One region of the Paenibacillus sp. FSL R5-0701 genome, then DNA from elsewhere that is predicted to be linked to it. Evidence: riboswitches for the same ligand, from Rfam matches in the RefSeq annotation. Region 1 holds a riboswitch; each other region holds the start of a gene.

Region 1 (4,215 bases):
CCTTTGATGGCCATACCTTCAAGACGAACTATGCTGGGATGCAACTGACAACGCATGAATGATTCGAGATCTTCAGCATTACGAATGGTACCCTCCCTGATATGGATATCCATGCCGAAGGAATGGGTGAACCCTCCAACCTGAATAGAGGAATCAAGCAGTTTGACATAATCGAGCAGCTTATTCCCACGGTTCACAATCATTCGCCTCCTGTGTTCGTTAAATGTCACTTAAAGTGACATTTATATTCCTTTTTGTTTGCTTTGTGTTTAAAAATCCGAATCATATGATAGTTATCATCCCATAAATGTCCGCTTTTTGTCAATAGAATCCGTGAAAATTAATGAATTAAATCTGGGATTTAATATTGTGTTATTTTATATAACTTGTTGTGTTATTTATATGGTGAAGTGCAGGGTGGACTATATATAAGGAAGGACTATATATAAATGAATCAATAAGATCAGCTCAAGCCGGAAAAGAGGGGATCAAATCTAATGATATGCAGTTCATGGGTAAAGATGACGAGATTATGCGATTTTTGATGAAATTGCCTAGCTGAAAAAGTAGTATTAAAAAATACTTTACTTTTGGTTCTGGACCCGGTATAATCAATTCTGTTGCCGATTATTTACGACATGCGGTCGTGGTGGAATGGCAGACACGCTATCTTGAGGGGGTAGTGGGCGTATGCCCGTGGAGGTTCGAGTCCTCTCGACCGCATCATATGAACGATTAAAAAGAAGCTTTCCATTAATGGAAGGCTTCTTTTTTTTGTCTTTTTGAACAGTTTGACATCAGAGTTGAGAAAAAAAAGGCCATCCATTACCGGGGCAATGGTGCTCTATCTTCCGGCTACGGGTGGCCAATGTATTATTTTTGCAGCAAGTTCTTGATATCTTCTTCAATCTTGTCCGGTGTTGTTTTGGGAGCATAACGTTTGATTACCTGTCCGTTCTGATCCACAAGGAATTTGGTGAAATTCCATTTAATTGCTTTGGAGCCGAGCAGGCCAGGAGCTTCTGTGCTAAGGTGTTGGAAAAGAGGGTGAGCGCTTGAGCCGTTCACATCAATTTTCTCAAACATGGGGAAACTCACGCCATAATTCATCTGACAGAACTCGGCAATATCGTCGGAAGATCCTTTTTCCTGTGCAAACTGGTTGCTTGGGAAACCAAGCACTTCAAATGGAGCATCTTGAAACTTGTCTTGCAGTTCTTGCAGACCTTTGAATTGAGGGGTAAGGCCGCATGAGCTTGCCGTATTCACAATCAGTAACACTTTGTCACGGTAGTCGGACATTTCAACTTCTTGACCGCGAAGTGTATTCACTTTGTAATCGTAGACTGTCATCTAAATCGCCTCCATTTATTTACTCTTATATCTTCTATTATATTGGTTACAATTAAATATTGCAAAACTAATGTGGTGTTAAAAGAATCAAAACAGGCAAGTTGTGCAGAATACGTGAATGAATTGGGAAGTGATTTACGCCAGAGTGAGAATTAGATAGCCTTGAAGAGATAGATGGAGTATAACTTTGTTGTAAGCGTTATTACGGATGGGAATTGGCAAAAATCTGCCGATTCGGTGATCTGGGCGGACTTTACACCGACATGGCGCGGGTGTATGATTCATAACGTAATTTCAATTTAAACTAAATTGTACCTGAAAAACGAAACAAACGATAATATCGCTCGATCTTATCCTTAAGATATACGAACGATGTTTTAATCGCTGAGTTTCCATTCATTGATGAGTGGGAAACGGGGGAACCAACGGAATGCGCTGTCCAGGACAGTGGCATTCATGGGGTGAATTTTCCGGTGACAGCCGGAAATAGGGCGACTCTCGCGCCCGAATCCGTCAGCTAACCTCGTAAGCGTTAAAGGGAGAGGCAACAAGCCGTACGCTGGTTCATGGCGTTTTCGCCATGGGTACTTTAAGAAGCGTTCGGGAGGCCTTGGTCCCCCACGCTTCTTTTTTGTTGTCTTTTCACGCCAAGGGAGGAACGAATGATGGATACTGAGATGATCTTAGTGACTGCTCCAAATGAAGCAGGACGCAAATTTATCAAATTGCTGATGTACAAAAAAATGCCGTTTGCCGTTCTAACCAACAGTGCAGGGGAAGAGCGCAGACTCCGTAGAATCGGAGTAGAACATGTCATTCGCATGAACACGGCTGCAGCTCAAAAATGGTTTTTGCCGCAGGGCAGCGTAGGCAATGTGTTTATTTTCGAGAACAGCCTGAATCTGACCTGTCGTTATTTACAGATCTGCCGTTCATGGACTTCGAAATCTCTGTGCGTTATTACGGAGCAGAGTCATCCTAAGGGCATCTATCGGGGCATGGGCGCAGACCGGATTGTATATTCGCTCAATGGGGAAGTTGGCTTTCTCCTCAATGGTTAATGCCATAGCTTCTGATTGCTCAGGTGTAAGGTGCCTGTTATAATTGAATGTATCGATAAACGGAAGTTTGAGGAGACTCATGCAGGATGGTGAGTCTTCTTTTTTATGGTTTTAGAGGTTGTTCAAAAAGTCCGCTTTTGATTACGAAGGATGCCTTGTGGCATCATCAGCATCGAATATGAAATTCAGCCGAAATGTCCGTTGCTCACGTAGTTTTCCCTACGCTCCGCTACTCCATTTCTAGCTTCATTCCATCTTCTCGGTACTGAAAACCAGACTTTTTGAACTCGATTAGGATCAGGAATCACCTGTGGCTTACAAGGAGGAATTGGCGTGCCGGATGTAGGTGGATTGAAATGGTTGTTTTTTGATGTTGGAGATACACTGGTGGATGAATGGGAGCCGGTTGATGATATTATCGGACAGTTCGTCCGCGAAGTCTGTGCATTGGGGTATCCGGTGAAGATTGAGGCGGTACGCGAACTGTTCGCGAACTGTTACCAGAGATATGAGCAATGGCCGATGAGAGTGGCGATTCGCACATTCGTTGAAGACGACGGACACCAGAAGCAGATTCAGGACAAGCTGAAATTTCAAAAAGATCTTGAACGTCCTTTTCCATCAGCGGATTACGTCCTTCAGCAGTTGTCACGGCATTATCGCATTGGCATTATTGCCAATCAGAGTCCTGGAACGGAAGAGAGACTGGAGAGCTACGGCTTGCGGAAGTATGTTGATGTTCTGGCATGTTCGGCTGAAGAAGGAGTGTCCAAGCCAGACCCTGAGTTATACGCTGTGGCCTTGAAACAGGCCGGTTGTGAACCGGAGGAAGCCGTCATGATCGGCGATCGGATCGATAACGACATTATACCTGCTCTGAAGCTGGGCATGCGTACGATTCGAATTATGCAGGGTTACGGAAGATTCCAGCCAGAACTATCTGATGACCAACGTGCGGATTGGACTGTTGATTCATTGGATCAACTCCTGCCGTTACTGATACCAAATCAGGATTAGATGATTGTTTACTGGAGTTTGAGTTTTACTATAAAAGAAAACACCTTGCTGTATTGCAACAATAAAGGCTGATCAACTTGGGTATAGCATACCGGAGTTGATCAGCCTTTTTAGTATTTTGTCGATGAGAACGAGATTAGAATAACCGGATCGTCTGAATGATCAGATATACATTCAGCACAACGATAATCGCGGCAATGACCCATGAGATGATTTTGAGCCACAATTTGTTGGCGAATGCACCCATGCTTTTTTTATCACTTGTGAACATCACCAGGGGAATTACAGCAAAGGGCAATTGAAGCGACAGCACGACCTGGCTCAAAATGAGCAGTTCTTCTGTGCCATGTTCTCCTGCAATCGCTGTGACAATTACCGCCGGGATGATGGCGATCAGACGTGTGACCAGTCTGCGTAGCCATGCCGGAATGCGAATGTTCAGGAAACCTTCCATAACGATCTGCCCAGCGAGTGTACCTGTAAGGGTAGAGTTCTGACCTGATGCTAACAGCGCCACGCCGAACAAGATACTTGCAACCGTAGTACCTAATAGAGGTGTCAGCAGATGATAGGCATCAGCGATCTCAGCAACCTGCGTCATACCAGCACTGTGGAAAACAGCAGCAGATACAATCAGGATGGCTGCATTGATGAACAGGGCCAGTGTCAGCGCAATCGTAGAATCCATGGTCGAGTACCGAATGGCTTCTTTTTTGCCCTGTGGTGTCTGTTCGATCTGACGGGTCTGCACAATGGAAGAATGCAGGTACAGATTATGCGGCAT
Region 2 (4,215 bases), 1.4 Mb from region 1:
ACCTATGTGAAGAAATACCGCTTCAAACATCCCACTTCGGCTGATTTCCAGAACGTTGTGGAACAAGTGACCCGCACTTCCTGGTCTGATTATTTTGATCAATACGTCTATGGTAACGGGATGGCTGACTTTGCTGTAGAGAAGATTCGTGTTACGCCCGTACAGAAAGACGGTCAAACATTGTACGAGTCATCCGTGACGATCGCAAAAAAGGGCAGTGATTACAGCGCCGTTCCTGTTCGCATTGCTTTTGAAGACGGGCATATCCTCACCAAGCAATGGAATGGACAAGAAGATCGCATCACGTATAAATTAACTCACACATCCCCCGTATCCTGGGCCATGACCGATCCCCTGTACTCGATCGTGCTGGAGAACCGCCATATGAACAATTTCCTGAAATCCGGACTGGATGAGCAGGCAAAGTCCCGCTGGAGCATGAGTGTAACCAAACTAATAGAAGCCATATTCGGAGGTCTGTCATGGTGAGGTGGAAACGGTGAAAGCGAAAATACGTGAAGGCTGGTTTCTCGTCCGTCAGCATATGTTCATTGCCGCACTCTTATTTCTCTATCAACTCATTTGGGGATATTTCTTCTATCGAATGGTACAGTCGGCGGTCATCCCACTACTCCTTCGCTATCCAGATGCTGATGCCGGTGAGCTGAGTACACTTTTGTTCAAAATGGAAAGTCAACTTAACCTGTCTACCCATCCGGAGGTTCATCGTTATCTATGGATTCTAGGGGGCATGCTGCTAGTTCGCATGTTGATCAGCCCCCTCATTCAGGCAGGACTGCTCTACTCACTTCAGCACTTTAATTCTACAGAAGAGCGCATCCCCTTTGTCCGCGGAATCAAAAATCTGTGGAAACCGATGCTGCTTCTCCACACTATACGTACATTATTGATACTTCTGCCCGCCTACTGGCTCATACCGAAGCTCTACTCCATTCTCATGGACGGATTTCATTCCCTTCAATTACTGTTGCCTGGTATACCTTATGTTGCTGCCTGGATTGTATATGGTTGGATCATCCACCATGCCATACTCTACATGCAGTTCGGTGTGTCGGCACCAGAAGGAGAAGGCGGGGCTCACGGTACCCTCAAAGCACTCTGGATTGCAATGCGTCATCTCATCGCTGTAATCGGCATTGCACTCCTGCTGGGCGGAGTACACCTGCTCGTCTTTGGGGCCTTCACTTCAGCCTCATGGTTATTAACGGGACTTACCGGACTTATACTACAACAGACGTATCCACTTGCCAGATGTCTATTGAGTCTGTGGAAAATATGCAGCCATTTTCGATTATGGCAGTCCAAAATATCCAAAGGTGAGAGCAGATAGTTTAAAAATTGTTACCATCACATGTTAAACTCATGGCCTAAAATGCACTTATAAATAGGCAAACCTCAACCTTTCCCCGTCAAAGGTCGAGGTTTTTTTTGCTAAATTTGTTGCTAAACGTTGCCAAAGCCGTACTCCTCTGTTACAATAATCGCAGTGAGTTTTTAGTAACAACTTTGTAATCTTTACATTCATATTTGTAACTACTTAAAATTAAATCGTCATTTCTTGATTTCGCAGGTGCATAACTAGCATAGCCAAATTCCTGGCACCTGGGAAGCGGGGGAACCAGTTATGGGTGAATTGATCTTGCTACAGAGGGGTCATAGGGGACCTTCAACCGAATCCTTAAGCTAACCTCGCAGGCGTTGGAAGGGGAATATCTCTTGTTCAAGAAGAAATTAACCGCAGCTGTACTTAGCATCACATTCGCATTATCACTTGGTGCAGGTAGCGCATTCGCAGATTCAAAGATGGACACAGTAATTGATTCAGCAATGGGAACTACATACAAAAGTGGGGGAACAACGCTTAACGGCTTTGACTGCTCCGGATTTACACGGTATGTATTCGACAAGTTGGGTATTGATTTGGCACGCCAATCCAGTTCCCAATTCGACATGGGCGATTCCGTATCCCGCATGGAAATGAGAGCTGGGGACCTGGTGTTCTTTAATACAACAGGTAAAGGCGTATCTCATGTAGGAATCTTTGTAGGGGATGGAAAGTTTGCACACTCCTCTTCTTCCAAAGGCGTTACGATCAGTGCATTGAGTGAAAACTATTGGGCCAATCGTTATGTTGGCGCGAAACGGATTATGAGCACGGACGCATATGAATCACTGGCCCTTGACTAGGGACAAGCTGAGCAACATGATGCTGTAACCATTAACCATACTGGAACGAAGCAAGAAGCATAACAGAACCGCCCGGTACATTCTCCGCAGGAATGTATCCGGCGGTTTTTTTGTGCTTCAATCCTTATTCATGTTGCAAGTTATACTCGGGGCATATCCTGCGACATCAACAGGTTCATTTTGCGTTCGTTCGTCCGTGCCCTTATGATGTTTTTACCCATCCCGTTATAATATAAACGAAATTACCGGAACTTTTGTTTCATTTTTTTCTAGGGAAGGAAGACTTGCTAAATGAACATCACTTTTGTAGAGTGGACAAAGAGTTCTGTTTCAAGGAAAGGAGCATGCAGGTGTATGAAGGAAACCCCTGTGACGTTTCACGTTGTACCCATGCGAGAAGAACATGCGGAGCTTATCTGCAGTTGGCAGTATGATCCGCCTTACAATATCTACAGCTGGCTCCCCTGGGAGCAGATGAAAGCTCTGGAAGTCGAATTCGGAGATGCACAGCTGCGGCAGGAGCAATATGCAATCGTCCTGGATCAGAACGATCGTATATTCGGGTTCGCTCAATACTTCCCACTTCAAGGGGTAACCCGGATTGGCCTTGGCATGCATCCAGAGCTGTGTGGTCAGGGTCAAGGGACAGCTTTTGTCACTGCCATTGTACAGGAAGCCATTCGCCGAAATCCCACGAATGAGATTGATCTGGAAGTACTCACTTGGAATGCTCGTGCCATTCAAGTCTATCTGAAGAGTGGATTTGTCACCCAGGATACATACGAACGACAGACCCCAAGCGGCTTGAAGCCCTTTCACTGTATGGTTTATGAAGGGCCTCGCGGTTAGAATCCATTGCAAAACAACCAAATTTGCCCCTTGTTATGTGATTAGTTCAAAAAATTCCCACAAAATGCTATGATGTCAGTACAGGTTCCGTTATAATGATATGGATAGTTTCAGGTTAGATGATCTTTCATTCTGGAGGGGACATAAGGGATGCACAAATGGATCATGAGCGGAGTATTTTTTGCAGCATGCGCTTTAGCTATTGTTTTAATGTTTACGCTTCCAGGGAAAGAAGAAGTGGCTGAAGAAGCCAAACCAACCATGCCGGAAGTAACATTGGATGCCGGACAGGCTGAGGCACTGGTCAAAGCCAATTGTATCTCCTGTCACGGGGATCAGCTTCAAGGTGGCGTAGGACCTGCTCTGGCAAACATCGGCAGTCAGGATGATCTGGAGAAGATCTATTCTACGATTGTCAAAGGTAAAGGTGGTATGCCTTCCTTCAAGGGCAAACTGCAGGATGAAGAGATTGCAAATATCGCCATGTGGCTGTCAGAGAAGAAATAATCTCTGCACGAACTACATAATGAAGAGGCCCTTAATCCCCTTTTGGGAGAATAAGAGCCTCTTTGTTATACCAATTATTAGGCATCTGCCGCGTGCTCAGCCAGAAAGGCCTCAACTTCACTTGCGGACGGCATCCCGGACTGGGCGCCGAGCTTCGTCACGGATAACGCGGCCGCACCCATGGCGAAGCCTACGGCCGCGTCCAAAGTCTCACCGCGCGCGAGGGCTACCGCCAGCGCGCCGTTGAAGCAATCGCCCGCGCCGGTCGTATCGACGGCGCTTACGGCGTAGCCGGGCGCACGGCACGCGCCGGCACGCCCTGCTTGTACGCGGCCACCAGGCGCCGCCGCGTATACAGCCCCCTCGGGGCCGAGCGTCGTGACGACAGCGGCCCCGAGGGATGCGGCGAGCTCTGCGACTGCCGCATCCAGGTCTTCCGGCCGGAGATGATCCCGGCCGGTAAGCACGGCAAGCTCACTGCGGTTCGGCGTGACAACGTCGACGCACCGCAGGAGCTCCTGGGGCAGACCCGGCACCGCGGGAGCCGGGTTGAGCACCACCAGTGCGCTGCCTTCAGCCGCCAGTTGGGCGGCGCGGGTAACCGCTGGCAGCGGGATCTCCAGCTGTAGCAGCACCGCTGCGGCTGCAGTC
Region 3 (4,215 bases), 2.5 Mb from region 1:
ACACCATGATGCTGTTGACCTTTGTTGTTCTACTGACAACTGCCGTTCCTGTGGCACTTGCAAGTGGAACTACAGATAATTCAGGCAGTAAAAAGCTGGTGCTCGGTACAAGTGCCGATTTTGCACCATACGAATTCCATAAAGTGATTAATGGTAAAGATGAAATCGTCGGCTTCGATATTGAGATCGCCAAAGAGATTGCCAAAGATCTTGGCGCTGAGCTTGTGATTGAGGATATGGGCTTCGACGGTCTTCTGCCTTCATTGCAGAGCGGGCGTGTTGATCTGGTGATTTCAGGTATGACGCCGACGGATGAGCGGAAGAAAAGTATCGATTTTTCCGACACCTATTATAAATCAAAACAAGTGATTATGGTTCGCAATGTGGATAAAGACAAATATCCAACCATGGCAGAACTTGAAAATGCGAAGATTGGCGTTCAGAAAGGCTCCATTCAGGAAACGATCGGACAGAGTATTCCAGGAGCGAAGCTTACTGCGCTGGATAAAATCTCCGATATCGTGCTTCAACTGCAAACAAAACGCATTGACGCGGCAATCGTTGAAGATACCGTTGCTGCAGGTTATCTGGACGATATCATTGGACTTGCTGCTGCTGTTCCGGACGAAGAGCAAGCAGAAGCGGCAATCGGGATTCGTAAAGGTAATACCGAGCTGCTAGCTGCAGTAAATGGAACACTGGAGCGACTGAAAAGTGAAGATAAAATCAATCAGATGGTGACGGACGCCAGCCTCTTGATGGCGGATAAAGCGAACAAATCACAAAATATTTTCCAAGTATTCTGGGAGTACAAAAGTTTCTATGCTACAGGTGTAGGATACACACTTCTGTTGTCTGCACTTGGGGTTATCTTCGGGGTAATTATTGGATTGATCATCTGTTTGTTCCGTTTGCATGACGCTGCAATCTTGCGCTGGATCGGTACTGCTTACGTTGAAGTGATCCGTGGCACACCGATGCTGGTACAATTAATGATTATTTACTATGGTTTTTCCCTGAGCTTTGGCATTAACTTCACTGCCCTTCAGGCAGGTATCATCACGCTTTCCATTAATAGTGGTGCGTATCTAGCGGAGATTTTCCGTGCAGGTATCCAAGGGGTGGATCGTGGCCAGTTGGAAGCAGCTCGCTCCCTCGGAATGGGCAGAGGTGCAGCCATGCGTTACATCATATTGCCACAGGCTTTCAAGGCCGTATTGCCGGCAATTGGTAATGAATTCATAACGATTATCAAGGAATCCTCCATTATCTCTGTTATCGGTATGGTGGACATTATGTATCAGGCAAGTGTAGTCAAGAACATTACGTACCAAGGCTTGAGTCCATTTTTGATTGCAGCAGCCATCTACTTTGTAATGACGTTTATTTTGTCCAAGCTGCTGGGACGACTGGAAAGGAAGTTGAGTGCAAGTGATAGACGTTAGACAATTACACAAATCTTATGGAAATAACGATGTGCTTAAGGGCATTAATGTGACGATTGGCAAAGGCGAGGTTGTCGTGGTTATCGGTCCTTCCGGTTCAGGTAAAAGTACATTCTTGCGTTGTCTGAACCTCTTGGAACAACCTACATCAGGTGAAATCGATTTTGAAGGTGTTTCAATTACGGACCCCAAGCACAACATTAATGCAACTCGGGAAAAAATGGGCATGGTGTTCCAGCATTTCAACCTGTTCCCACACAAAACGGTACAGCAAAACATCACGATTGCTCCGATTAAAGTGAAGAAACAATCCACGCAGGAAGCGGAGAAAATTGCTGCTGATCTGCTTAACACTGTGGGCTTGTACGATAAAAAAGATACATTCCCGAATCAGCTGTCCGGTGGACAGAAGCAGCGGATCGCTATTGCAAGAGCATTGGCTATGCAGCCGCATGTCATGCTGTTTGACGAGCCTACTTCGGCACTGGACCCCGAGATGGTCGGTGAAGTGTTGGATGTCATGAAACGTCTTGCAGAAGGTGGGATGACTATGGTCATTGTAACGCATGAGATGGGTTTTGCACGTGAAGTAGGAGACCGGATCCTGTTCATGGATGGCGGGGTTATTGTAGAAGAGGGAACACCTGATGAGGTGTTTGGAGCACCGAAAAATTCACGTACACGTGATTTTCTTGCCAAAGTACTCTAAATGAAAGTGATCATTAGCGTTACTGACTTCGAGTCGGTGACGCTATTTTTTTATGGTTAATAATCACGTATGGATTCGGAAAAGTAACTATTCTGTTACCAAATGTAAAGGAATCGGGTCGTCCAATATTTCTAAAGTATCCAGTACTCTTACATATGCTTACATGCTAAAAAACCATTTGGTAAGAATTACTACAAGTTCAGGTTACAAAATTGTGATATATTGAACTCTGCCGAAACTTCCGGACAGGGAGTGCGGGGGATGTAACGATGCAGATTTGTGCAGGGGGAAGATCTACAGCACACTGCTTGGGGTGAATTAGGGGTACATAACGTTTCAAATGTAATGAAGAACCTATAGGGTGGGCTCCTCATCCGAATCCGACAACTAACTTCGCAGGCACAATGAGGGAGGAAGACCATGATTAACAAGAAACGTATAGCCAAAACAGCAGTAGCATTAATGACAACAGCAATGCTCATTCAAGCCGTTCCGGCTCACGCCGATTCAGTTCATGTGGCCAAAGAAGGGGATACCTTCTACACCTTATCAAAACAATATGGAGTAGCAATGAACACGTTGGTTAAAGCAAACAACGACATTTCACCTTACAATATTTATGGTGGTTTGAAAATTACGATTCCCGGTAAGGCAAACAATGTAGCTGCCGCGGCGACGGAGAGCAAGACCCAAGCCAAAACGGTTACTACAGCAAGTTTGGACGTTAACGCAGATAACAAAGTGGTTCAAGCCTGGGGTAAAACATTCGATTACAGCAAAGCTGTGAACGTGAAAGCAACGGCATACTCTGCAGATCCGTCTGAAAATGGAGGCTGGGGTGCAGTCGATTATTTCGGAAATGACCTTGAACTGGGTACGATTGCAGTTGATCCAAGTGTAATTCCACTCGGAACCAAAGTACTGGTAACGGGTCACAGCCATCCAGGATTGCCAAAACAAGCTTTTGTAGCCACAGCGCGTGATGTAGGCGGTGCAATCAAGGGTCACCGGATTGATATCTTTATCCCGGGTAGCAAACAGTCCGTAAGCACATTTGGATTTCAGGATATCGAGCTGTACATTCTGAAGTAGAAAATTAATTACATCTAACGAATTCAAACAGGGTGTCTGCCAGTCGCAAACTTGCGATTGAACAGCACCCTTTTAATATTCTCATTTATTTCTTCATCGTCATCTTAATCTTTGGCCTTTGACAATCCCAGCATTTCGTCCAAGGTGACAAGTTCATATCCGCGCTTTTGCAATTCCTCAATGATTTCAGGCAAAGCCTCAATCGTGCCGTTCAGGTTTGATCCTACACCGCCTCCAGCATGTTGCAGAACGATGGAGCCTGGTTTTACGGCAGACAGGATGTTATCTTTCACCTGTTCCTTTGAAAGGCCTTTCCAGTCCAGAGAGTCTACGTTCCAGTTCACAATGCTATAGTGTTGTTTGGCAGCCCATCTCAGCTGTTCTTCATTAATGTCTCCATAAGGCGGCCGAATCATCTTCGGCGTATATCCCGCCAAACGTCGAATAATATCCCCGGTATGTAAAATTTGTTTGCGAAAGGCATTCATCGACAGCTTACTGAATTCAGGATGATTGTAGCTGTGATTACCAACCATATGCCCTTCCTTAATGATGCGTTTCACCAGATCCGGATGTTTCTCTGCACGACTACCCACGATGAAGAATGTAGCTCTGACATTGTATTTCTTCAATACATCCAGCACTTGTGGAGTAAATCGTGGATCAGGTACATCATCAAAAGTCAGTGCAACCTTCTTTGTTGAAGGACCATTGGTTTTGAACGTATCGGCATATTTTTGACGTAACTGTCCCAATGTCAGTTGTTCTTCTTCCGCAGAATCCGAACCTGATACGGATTCACTTGGCGGGCTTGAAACATCCCGCGATGAAACTGGAGCATGATATCCTCCGAGAAAAATAACGATAACCATCAGCATAATGAGGCGTACGCGCATAATAACGGCCTCCTTTTCCAAAATGACGTTCTCTTTGGTATGCCCGGGCTATCCATAAGTTATGCGTAGTGTG

The links. Region 1 has a riboswitch for cyclic di-AMP ahead of MKZ13_RS06960 (hypothetical protein). Riboswitches for the same ligand answer to the same signal wherever they lie in the genome.
Region 2: it holds a riboswitch for cyclic di-AMP, as region 1 does, so the genes downstream of both, MKZ13_RS00530 (C40 family peptidase) here and MKZ13_RS06960 (hypothetical protein) in region 1, are expected to answer to the same signal.
Region 3: it holds a riboswitch for cyclic di-AMP, as region 1 does, so the genes downstream of both, MKZ13_RS17930 (3D domain-containing protein) here and MKZ13_RS06960 (hypothetical protein) in region 1, are expected to answer to the same signal.

Annotation. Positions count from the first base shown of each region.
Region 1 is NZ_CP150230.1:1,543,427-1,547,641, forward strand. It holds gene MKZ13_RS06945 (urease accessory UreF family protein) at 1-197, opposite strand, end outside; tRNA gene MKZ13_RS06950 (tRNA-Leu) at 641-723, shown strand; gene MKZ13_RS06955 (glutathione peroxidase) at 874-1,353, opposite strand; cyclic di-AMP (ydaO/yuaA leader) riboswitch at 1,726-1,900, shown strand; gene MKZ13_RS06960 (hypothetical protein) at 2,016-2,414, shown strand; gene MKZ13_RS06965 (HAD family hydrolase) at 2,748-3,431, shown strand; gene MKZ13_RS06970 (Nramp family divalent metal transporter) at 3,568-4,215, opposite strand, start outside.
Region 2 is NZ_CP150230.1:107,566-111,780, reverse strand. It holds gene MKZ13_RS00540 (M1 family metallopeptidase) at 1-489, shown strand, start outside; gene MKZ13_RS00535 (hypothetical protein) at 500-1,351, shown strand; cyclic di-AMP (ydaO/yuaA leader) riboswitch at 1,597-1,734, shown strand; gene MKZ13_RS00530 (C40 family peptidase) at 1,774-2,208, shown strand; gene MKZ13_RS00525 (GNAT family N-acetyltransferase) at 2,563-3,057, shown strand; gene MKZ13_RS00520 (cytochrome c) at 3,208-3,564, shown strand; gene rbsK (ribokinase) at 3,642-4,215, opposite strand, start outside.
Region 3 is NZ_CP150230.1:4,076,505-4,080,719, reverse strand. It holds gene MKZ13_RS17940 (ABC transporter substrate-binding protein/permease) at 1-1,445, shown strand, start outside; gene MKZ13_RS17935 (amino acid ABC transporter ATP-binding protein) at 1,432-2,154, shown strand; cyclic di-AMP (ydaO/yuaA leader) riboswitch at 2,375-2,572, shown strand; gene MKZ13_RS17930 (3D domain-containing protein) at 2,575-3,246, shown strand; gene MKZ13_RS17925 (polysaccharide deacetylase family protein) at 3,351-4,142, opposite strand.